3 regions of the Pseudoalteromonas ulvae UL12 genome follow, and region 3 is predicted to be linked to each of the others. Evidence: predicted binding sites of a transcription regulator. Region 3 holds the regulator's gene; each other region holds the start of a gene.
The links. The regulator MetJ, encoded in region 3, represses methionine synthesis genes. The targets are predictions, from matches to a motif close to TAGACGTCTAGACGTCTA.

Region 1 (3,258 bases), on a different contig from region 3:
AAATTACAAGTTTGATTGGTAAATTTGAAAACAGCCTTTGCCGCTATTTTTGGCTTGATAAAGCGCCTTGTCTGCTTGTTGCACGAGGGGCTCTCCAACTTGTTCTGATAAAGTGGTAAAAGCAATGCCTATGCTGATCCCACTGGTGACCTGCGTGTAGGCATCGATTTCAATAGGTTGGTGAATATCAGTAATTAAACGCTCGGCTATTTGCGTGAGTTCAACTTCATCCAGCGCCTGATCGATGACAATAATAAATTCATCCCCACCAATACGTGCGACTAAGTCATAGCCTCGCATTGCTTTGATCATCCGCTTGCTGACTTCAACCAATACTTTATCGCCAGCATGGTGGCCATATGTATCGTTAATCGGTTTAAAGCCATCTAAATCAAGATATAACAGATAAACATACGCTGGTTGGCGATCAAGGCGTGCAGAAATTCGTTTGAGTTCATTAAAGAGTGATTTTCGATTGGCAAGCCCGGTTAAGCTATCGTGAAGTGAATCAAACTCAAGGAGAGTCTGGAGCTGTTTTCGTTGATCCACCTCTCGTTGTAGCTCAGTGAGACTGTTTTGCAGTTGTTTTGTACGAGATTCAACTTGATGTTCTAATTCATTTTGATATTGAGCTAAGCGCTGATTAGCTTCATATAAAGCTTGTTGATTATTAAATGCATCGAGGGCGGAGGCAATAACATGGCTGATGGTATAGAGCACATCAACCATGACACCTGAATACTCGTCTTCCCGTCGATAAGACTGAATAATGAATGCGCCTAAAAAGTTTTCTCTGATCATGAGGGGAAAGCACAGCCATTGTTGTGGTAGAGAGCCAAGGACCTTAACTTCGCCTTTTTCAATCAGCTCTGTGAGTTGTGATAGATTAAAGTTGCAGACTTTTTGTTGAGCTAAAGCGTAATAAGTAAGGGTGCTGGCCAAATCATTGAGCTCAATACCATTGAGTTCTTCGGCATCAAAGTCATCTTTTACATCATGAAAATAAGGAAAAGTAAGGCGGTCATCATCACCCAGAAGCACAACATAAAAATTATCGGCATAGGTGACTTTTTGTAAAATACAATGAATGTCGAGTAAAAAACGCTGTATGGAGTCACTGCTATTGAGGCAGGCAACAATGTCTGTCATACGGTCAATTACACCGGATTCATTTAAACCAGTGAGTGCCATAAGCGTTCCTTTTGATAAAGTTTAGAATGAAAAAGTACTCATTCAATAAAGATAGTATTATCAGAGAGGTTTGTGAACTCAAACACTGAAAAAGCGGGTTTTACTGATAGGTTAATCTGTATCGCAAGCATGCATACATTAGGTCAATTCGATAAGACTTTTCAACAATTTAAATGTTAGTAGCCAACAAAAGAACGTAAAAACCCACAATAAAATATGCAGTGTCTCTCGTTAATCTACATGATGTGCCATATTTTCTACTGATATAGTGATGAAATGTTCATCAACTTAGAGAGCCAAGTCGCCTGCTGTTTTTTATGATGGCTTTAGCTTAATCAGAAAAGCAGGCCAACAGTGACCCATAAAAAAGCAGACTTAGATTTTGTGGTGGACGTCTAAACATCTGGAGCTTGAAATTTCCAGATATCCAGTCATAATTGCAGCTAGTTTTGCTTATAGAGAAATAACGATGCCAATTACTGTCCTTGATGAACTCCCTGCAATTGCACAATTACGCCAAGAAAATGTGTTTGTCATGCCTAAAACTCGGGCAAAAACGCAAGAAATTCGTCCAATGCAATTGGCTATTTTAAACTTGATGCCAAATAAAGTTGAAACCGAAGTGCAGTTTATTCGTTTACTCGCCAATTCTCCGTTACAAGTTAATGTTGATTTACTGCGGTTAGACACTCACAGAAGTAAAAATACCTCTGAGCAGCACCTTGATACGTTTTACCGTTATTTTTCTGAAGTAAAAGATCTTAACTATGATGCATTGATTGTCACTGGTGCCCCTTTAGCACATCTTGAGTTTGAAGAAGTCGCCTATTGGGATGAGCTTAAAGTTATTTTAGATTGGGCTGAGCAACATGTAACCTCGACACTGTTTTCATGTTGGGCCGCTCATGCAGCGCTTTACCATCATTATGGTTTAAAGCGCGAACTGCGCGAACAAAAATTATGTGGGGTGTTTCAACATCAGTGCTTTTTTGAGCATGCAGCCCTGACGCGTGGTTTTGACGATGAGTTTTTGGTGCCTCATTCTCGTTATGGCCACATCGATATAAACAAAATTCAACAGGTAGACGAGCTGACTATCTTGGCGGGCTCTGAGACTGTTGGGGCGTACTTGACTAAAAACACATCAGGCAGCCAAGTGTATTTAACCGGCCATCCAGAGTATGATGCGGATACATTGAAGGGGGAGTATATTCGTGACTGTGCGAAAGGTTCTGATGCCCCCAAACCTGAAAATTATTTTGTTGATGATAATCCAGATAATAAGCCGTCTAAAACTTGGCAAAGTCACGCCTTTTTATTGTTTTCGAATTGGTTAAACTATTATGTGTACCAAACTACGCCGTATGATATTAACTTAGTTAGCCAGGATGTGAGGACTAACAATTATGCCGAATAAAGACAAGACCGCTCAATTAAAAGCCGCCCTCAATGAGCGCATTTTAATTTTAGATGGTGCCATGGGCACTATGATCCAAGAATATAAATTCTCTGAAGAAGATTATCGCGGTGAGCGCTTTGCTGACTGGCATGTATTGATCAAAGGCAATAATGATTTATTGAGTCTCACTCAGCCTGAGGTGATTGCAACTATTCACCGAAATTACTTACGCGCTGGTGCAGATATTATCGAAACAAATACTTTTAACTCAACCACCATTTCAATGGAAGACTATGAAATGGCGCACTTAAGCCGAGAGATTAATCTTGAATCGGCTAAATTAGCCCGACAAGTATGTGATGAAGTCACCGCGCTTGAGCCGCATAAACCTCGTTTTGTTGCGGGTGTACTTGGCCCGACGTCTAAAACCTGTTCTATTTCGCCAGATGTCAATGATCCGGGTTATCGCAATATTACTTTTGATGCGCTGGTGGAAGCGTATATTGAGTCAACGCTTGCTTTAATGGAAGGTGGAGTCGACATTATCTTGATTGAAACCATTTTTGATACTTTAAATGCCAAAGCGGCCTCTTTTGCAGTTGAAGAAGCATTTGAGCAAGCCGGACGAGTATTGCCAGTAATGATTTCAGGCACGATTACCGATGCAT
Region 2 (3,258 bases), on a different contig from region 3:
TTTCAGTCTGATGATCCAGAAGGATTGTTTTTCGATCGCCGTGTGATAATAAAAGTGAATGATCACTTACAAAAAAAGAGTCTCTAATAAGAGACTCTTTTTTTGTCGTTAAGGATTGATATGGCTAGCTGGTGCGCCATGTTGCAGGGCACAAGGTAAAAACTTTTGCGCCCAATTGACTAGCTCAATACGGTTGCGGGCATTGGTTTTTCTGAATGCACTGTAAAGGTGGGTTTTGACTGTGTGGTCGCTGATGTGCAGTTTCTCGGCGACATCTTTGTTTTTTGCACCTTGTGAGATGAGATGAATTATAGTGCGCTCTCGCTTGGTCAGTTTTTCAAGTGAGTCATTACTTTGCTCTGAGGCTGCATATTTAGGTTGCTGGGCGAGTAAGTTACCAAAGGCTTTACAGATAGAGCTGCGTTTAAACCATAATTCATCATTTAAAATTTTACTGATCCCTTTTAATAGAATGTCGGGGGTATCATTATGGTAAAAGACGCCTTTGACGTTTGCCATCAGTAGTAATTGCTCAGAAATTTCCTCATGCTTTGCATTGTAAATAATCACGCGATGATCTCTGGCGAGCAGCATTAAATGGGCCGGTAACATATCATTCCATGGTGTATCCCGAGCACAAATTAAGTAAAGGTTGTCTTGTTTTGCCTCATTTAATTCAGGTAGGTTGGTGTCGACTTTGACATTACAACACATTGTTTCTAGCACTTTCAGTAGCACATTGATCGTATTGGATTCTTGATAATGCGATGAGACTTGCAGATATACATTTGACTCTAGCCAATTCACTTATAACTTCCTTTTATAGATTGTTGAAAGCGGACAGTCAGCGTATTTAAATTAGAAACTAATGTAAAATAATAAGCTAGATTTTTATGCTATATAAAAGGGGGGAAAAATCACATCGCGTTATAGATAGAGTAATTTATCTATATGATAACGCTGTCAATTTTTTGGAACGTTACGGATTAGAGAAAACCTAACCTTGGGGCAAAGGTTAGGTTTTTTGAGTTGCTTTAAGATGGGTTAAGCAATTTGTTTTTCGGCTAGGTTGAGCTCCATCGTCGCCTTTAGTAAACGATAAAGATTAATCGATGCATCAATCTCTTCTTTACGGTTAGTTAAGCTTTCAATATTTAAACCCAACGGCACATCTAAGTGGGCACAACTACGCAAAATCTGGTTTAAATTTTCACGGCAAATACGAATTGATTCATTAAGTGAATCCTCGGCATCCAATATGCGCCATTTTGTCGCTTCAGGGACTGCAATGCCTAGCCACTGCATAAATTGTAGGGTTTTTTCACCACCGCAAGGGGTAAAAGTTAAAATCACACGGTTAGGTTTAATACCTTCTTGGCGGCATGTACGGGCATAACTGGTAATTAAATCAATGGTTGCTTGTGCATCATAAACAGCTTGCGAAATAAAGAAGCGGCAGCCTTGCTGTGTTTTTTCGATCAGGCGCGTATGCTCGTTGCGTTTTGAGGCATGACGCTCAGCAATCGTCACGCCACCTAAGAAGAAATCTTGCTCGCTGTCCGCCAATGTTTGGTAAGCATCAGGCAAGCTCAACTTGATGTCGCCTTCTGATGAAGGGCTGCCGACTAAGACTAAATTTTTCAGATTGAATTCTTGCTTGGTTTCGTTAAGCCAGGCTTTGAATTGTGTGACACCACGCTGTGCGACACTTTTATAGGTGATCACATCTAATTCAGACAATTTGCTCAGCAGTTGGCTGTATACGCGAGGGTCGACCGTTTGCTTAAATGGGAAAGGGCGCGGGGCGCTGATACGGCTACTTTCATCTTGAATGTCATAAATCACCACACCATCATATTCAATTTCATGTAGACGGCTAAGTAGTTTATTGGCAATTGTTTCTAATTGCGCATTATCGGTATCAATTTTTGGTGGCGTAGTACCTATGAGGTAAACACCTTGATTTGCATCTTCAATTTTCTCTTGTAGCGATAATGCCATGACCCTGCCCTAACGAAATTCAATCTATGGCAACTAATATAGCAGCCATTTAGACGTCTAGATAGATTTTTTTAGTGAAAGTTTTTCATTGAAGTTGAATTAAATTCATGTTGAGAGGAGGTATCGCCAGTCAAATGACACATCTATTTACAAACTTTCATCGTAATCAGTCGCGTAATAATCGATGCTTGAGCATAATAGGCCGCGATATAACAAAAAACACTTAAGGGATCACCATGAAATTTAAACTTTTAGCGACCAGCTTGGCAGTGTCTGCCATTTTATCGGGTTGTGTTGTCCACGTAGATGCAGGAAATAAACGCAACAACGATACTTCAGGTCAATCTACATACGCTGTTGAGCAAACAAGCCACAAAAAAATGGCCAACAATAGTCGCGATAAAGTGTTTTCGCAAAACTATGTATTAGAAGAGTTGCCAAATGGCTTGCGCGTGATGATTGTTAAAACCGATTACCCTGATGTTGTATCGCTGCAAATACCGGTTTCAGTCGGATCACGCAATGAAGTTGAAGCGGGCAAAACTGGCTTTGCTCACTTTTTTGAACATATGATGTTTAAAGGCTCTGAAAAATACCCGCAAGATGTGTACTCAGATATTTTGAAAAATTCAGGGGTGGATAACCGCGCTTACACCACCAATGATTACACTAATTATCACCTTAACTTCTCAAAAGAGCATTTAAATAAAGTACTCGAAATTGAAGCGGATATTTTCCAAAACTTATCGTATAGCGAAGAGCAATTTCGTACTGAAGCTTTGACTGTAAAAGGCGAATATTTAAAAAATAATGCCAGCCCAATTCGTAAGTTACTCTCTGCAGTTAGAAACGAAGCGTTTGAAAAGCATACCTATAAGCACACTACCATGGGCTTTTTTGAAGATATTGAAGCCATGCCAGATCAAATGGCGTATGGACAAGAGTTCTTTGAAAAGTTTTATAAGCCTGAATATGTATCGTTAGTGATTGTAGGTGATGTCGACCCACAAGAAACCATGAAAATGGTGAAGAAACACTGGGGTAACTGGCAAAAAGGCGATTTCGTCGCTGATATTCCGGTTGAGCCAAAACAGCAAGCAGCTAAATACATCCATGAGAAAAATGATGGCTTACCAGGTCACTGGTTATTAGTGTCGTATAAAGGCACAGCGTGGCAACCTAAGCAAAAAGACCGCGCTGCACTTGATTTAATCTCTCAGCTTTATTTCTCAAATAACTCAGCACTGTATCAAGAGT
Region 3 (3,258 bases):
TTATAAATATACAGCCAAAGGTAATCTTGTTGCGGTTATTTCTAATGGTACCGCGATTTTAGGCTTAGGTAATTTAGGGCCACTTGCTTCAAAACCCGTTATGGAAGGTAAGGCACTGTTATTTAAACGCTTTGCAGGCATTGATTCGATTGATATCGAAGTAAAACACCGTACTACAGAAGATTTCATCAATACGGTTGAGAACATTGCTGACACCTTTGGTGGTATTAACTTAGAAGATATTAAAGCCCCAGAATGCTTCGAGATCGAAAAAGCGCTGATTGAGCGTTGTGATATCCCCGTTTTTCATGATGATCAGCATGGCACAGCTATTGTAACCGCAGCGGGCATGCTTAATGCGCTAGAAGTACAAGGGAAGAATTTACATGACGCGCAAATCGTGTGCCTTGGCGCAGGAGCTGCTGCAATTGCGTGTATGGAATTATTAATTAAGTGTGGTGCCCAGCGTGAACATATTTATATGCTTGATCGCAAAGGTGTGATTCACACCCGCCGTGATGATTTAAATGAATATAAAGAATTGTTTGCCAATAATACTGATAAACGTACCTTGCAAGATGTGATTGCAGAAGCTGATGTATTTGTCGGTGTATCGGGCCCTGATTTAATTACTGCGGATGATCTAAAGCTAATGGCTGACAAGCCTGTGGTGTTTGCATGTTCAAATCCAGATCCTGAGATAAGTCCAGATGTAGCGCATTCTGCACGCAATGATTTAATTATGGCTACAGGGCGCTCTGATTTTCCAAACCAAGTAAATAATGTGCTTTGTTTTCCGTTTATTTTTCGAGGTGCGTTAGATGTGCGTGCTAAAACGATTAACGATGAAATGAAAATCGCTGCGGTCAATGCTATTCGTTCAATTGCAAAAGAAGCGGTGCCTCAAGAAGTGCTACAAGCCGCTGGGGTTGATTCGCTTGAGTTTGGTAAAGACTATATTATTCCTAAGCCGATGGATCCTCGTTTACTTCCACGAGTTGCTCGTGCTGTTGCTGAGGCGGCTATTGCATCAGGCGTTGCGCGTATCGCGCTGCCAGAAAACTATATGCAATAAGCATGGTAAATCACACAATAAAAAAGCCTCAAAATTGAGGCTTTTTTTTATTCATCTTCGAGTATTGGCAAGTCTAACCCCATGTTTGTCATGATTGCTCTTACTTCAGCAGGAACATGCTCAGGGTTATCTTTTCTTAAATCTTCATCATTTGGCAGTGGTTGGCCAGTAAACGCGTGCAGAAAAGCTTCGCAGAGTAATTCACTGTTTGTGGCATGGCGAAGATTATTCACTTGGCGACGTGTACGCTCATCTGTTAATACTTTTAACACGTTAAGCGGGATAGACACGGTGATTTTTTTCACTTGCTCTGATTTTTTACCGTGCTCTGCGTAAGGGTGAATATATTCACCATTCCATTTTGTTGCCATAAGTTTAGATTGCCTTTTAATAACTGCGTGCCTGTTTGCCAATGAATTAGTCTGAAGATAAAAATATTATCTATAATTTTTAGTTATTGGCTTTATCGTGGCGAAATTTTATCGGTTTAAAATATATAGTCAATTATCATTTATTTAGCTATTTAGACGTATAAATGTTTTGACTTCTCATCTTTAGTAATCTAACCTTTTGGACGTCTAAACATCCAACTGTTTGCGGGTTTTAAAATGAACAAAGCTAAAAAAGCAACTATCGCAGTGCGTAAAGGAATCGAAGCCGATAAACATCATGGCGCAGTCGTTCCTCCTCTTTTCTTATCAACGACTTATTCTTTTGCTGATTTTGATACTAAACGTGCTTACGACTACGGTCGAAGCGGCAACCCAACTCGCGATGTTTTAGCTGAGACATTGGCTGAACTCGAAGGTGGTGCCAAAGGTATTGTCACAGCAACGGGTATGGCTGCGGTTCATTTGGTCACTCAACTGTTGTCGAGTAACGACACACTTGTTATCCCACATGATTGTTATGGTGGCAGTTATCGTTTATTCACCAGTTTAGAAAAACGTGGTTTATTAAAATTAAAAGTCGTTAACTTCACCCTAGACAAAACCTTTGCTGAAATTGAAGCACTTAAACCTGCACTAATTTGGATTGAAACACCAAGCAATCCATTATTGCGCTTAACAGATATCGCAAAAGTGGTTGAAACGGCCAAAAATTGCGGTGCCTTGGTTGCGGCTGATAACACCTTTTTATCTCCTGCATTACAAAACCCTATCGAATTTGGCGTTGATATTGTTGTGCATTCGACGACTAAATACATTAATGGTCATTCAGATGTTGTCGGTGGTGCGGTTATCGCTAAAACGACTGAGTTGGGCGAAGAATTAGCCTGGTGGGCAAACAATATTGGTATTACCGGTGCGCCATTTGATAGTTATTTAACACTTCGCGGTATCCGTACATTGAATGTTCGTATTAAGCAACATGAACAAAATGCATTTCTAATTGCTGAGTATTTAGAGCGTAGTCCTTATGTTAAGAGTGTTTACTACCCAGGTCTTGAGTCTCATCCTCAACATGTATTAGCGAAACAACAGCAGCGTGGGTTTGGTGGTATGGTCAGTTTTGATATTAAAGGTGATATCAACGATGCTGCACGATTCTTAACAAATTGTCAGCACTTCACACTGGCTGAATCTTTAGGCGGTGTTGAAAGCTTGATTTGCCACCCTGCGACCATGACACATGCAGGTATGGAACCAAAAGCTCGTTTAGAAGCGGGTGTGGGTGACACGCTTATTCGGATTTCTGTTGGCATTGAAGATGTGAATGATCTTTTAGCTGATCTAGAGCGCAATTTTGAGCAGGTTCGCCCAGGGCAAAGCCAATTAAAGTCTAATGCTGTTAAAGCGCCAGACAACGATAAAACATCCGATAACTGTGCGAATTTTGTTAGTCCTGCACATATCGCATTATGGTAATTAAGATGAGTAGAGCAGTTCATAAATTTGGCGGATCGAGCTTAAGTAGTGCCAATCGTTATCACGCCGTTGCAAATATAATTCTAAGCCAAGCATCTGAAGGAGATGTGATTGTCGTTTCGGCTGCAGGTAAAACAACCGATACCTTAGTTAAACTTTGGCAAAGCTACCAGCAGCAAGATCAACAGGCTTTGTCTGATGTGCTTGCGTTGCTTGAGCAACACCAAAGTGAATTAATTCAAGAGTTATTAGTAGCGCCATTTCAGCAATCAGTTTTGTCTGCGCTTGCGGGAGAGTTGGCCGATATCTCAGAAC

Region 1: the regulator MetJ is predicted to act here: its motif matches at 1,580-1,597, upstream of metA (homoserine O-acetyltransferase MetA).
Region 2: the regulator MetJ is predicted to act here: its motif matches at 2,044-2,061, upstream of PULV_RS05815 (methylenetetrahydrofolate reductase).

What each region holds. Positions count from the first base shown of each region.
Region 1 is NZ_AQHJ01000023.1:563,954-567,211, reverse strand. Features, by position in the region: gene PULV_RS06090 (sensor domain-containing diguanylate cyclase) at 4-1,191, opposite strand; gene metA (homoserine O-acetyltransferase MetA) at 1,661-2,608, shown strand; gene PULV_RS06080 (homocysteine S-methyltransferase family protein) at 2,598-3,258, shown strand, end outside.
Region 2 is NZ_AQHJ01000023.1:504,465-507,722, reverse strand. Features, by position in the region: gene PULV_RS21910 (OmpA family protein) at 1-87, shown strand, start outside; gene PULV_RS05820 (helix-turn-helix transcriptional regulator) at 109-807, opposite strand; gene PULV_RS05815 (methylenetetrahydrofolate reductase) at 1,045-2,001, opposite strand; gene PULV_RS05810 (M16 family metallopeptidase) at 2,238-3,258, shown strand, end outside.
Region 3 is NZ_AQHJ01000029.1:125,778-129,035, forward strand. Features, by position in the region: gene PULV_RS12990 (malic enzyme-like NAD(P)-binding protein) at 1-1,075, shown strand, start outside; gene metJ (met regulon transcriptional regulator MetJ) at 1,123-1,446, opposite strand; gene metB (cystathionine gamma-synthase) at 1,684-2,943, shown strand; gene metL (bifunctional aspartate kinase/homoserine dehydrogenase II) at 2,949-3,258, shown strand, end outside.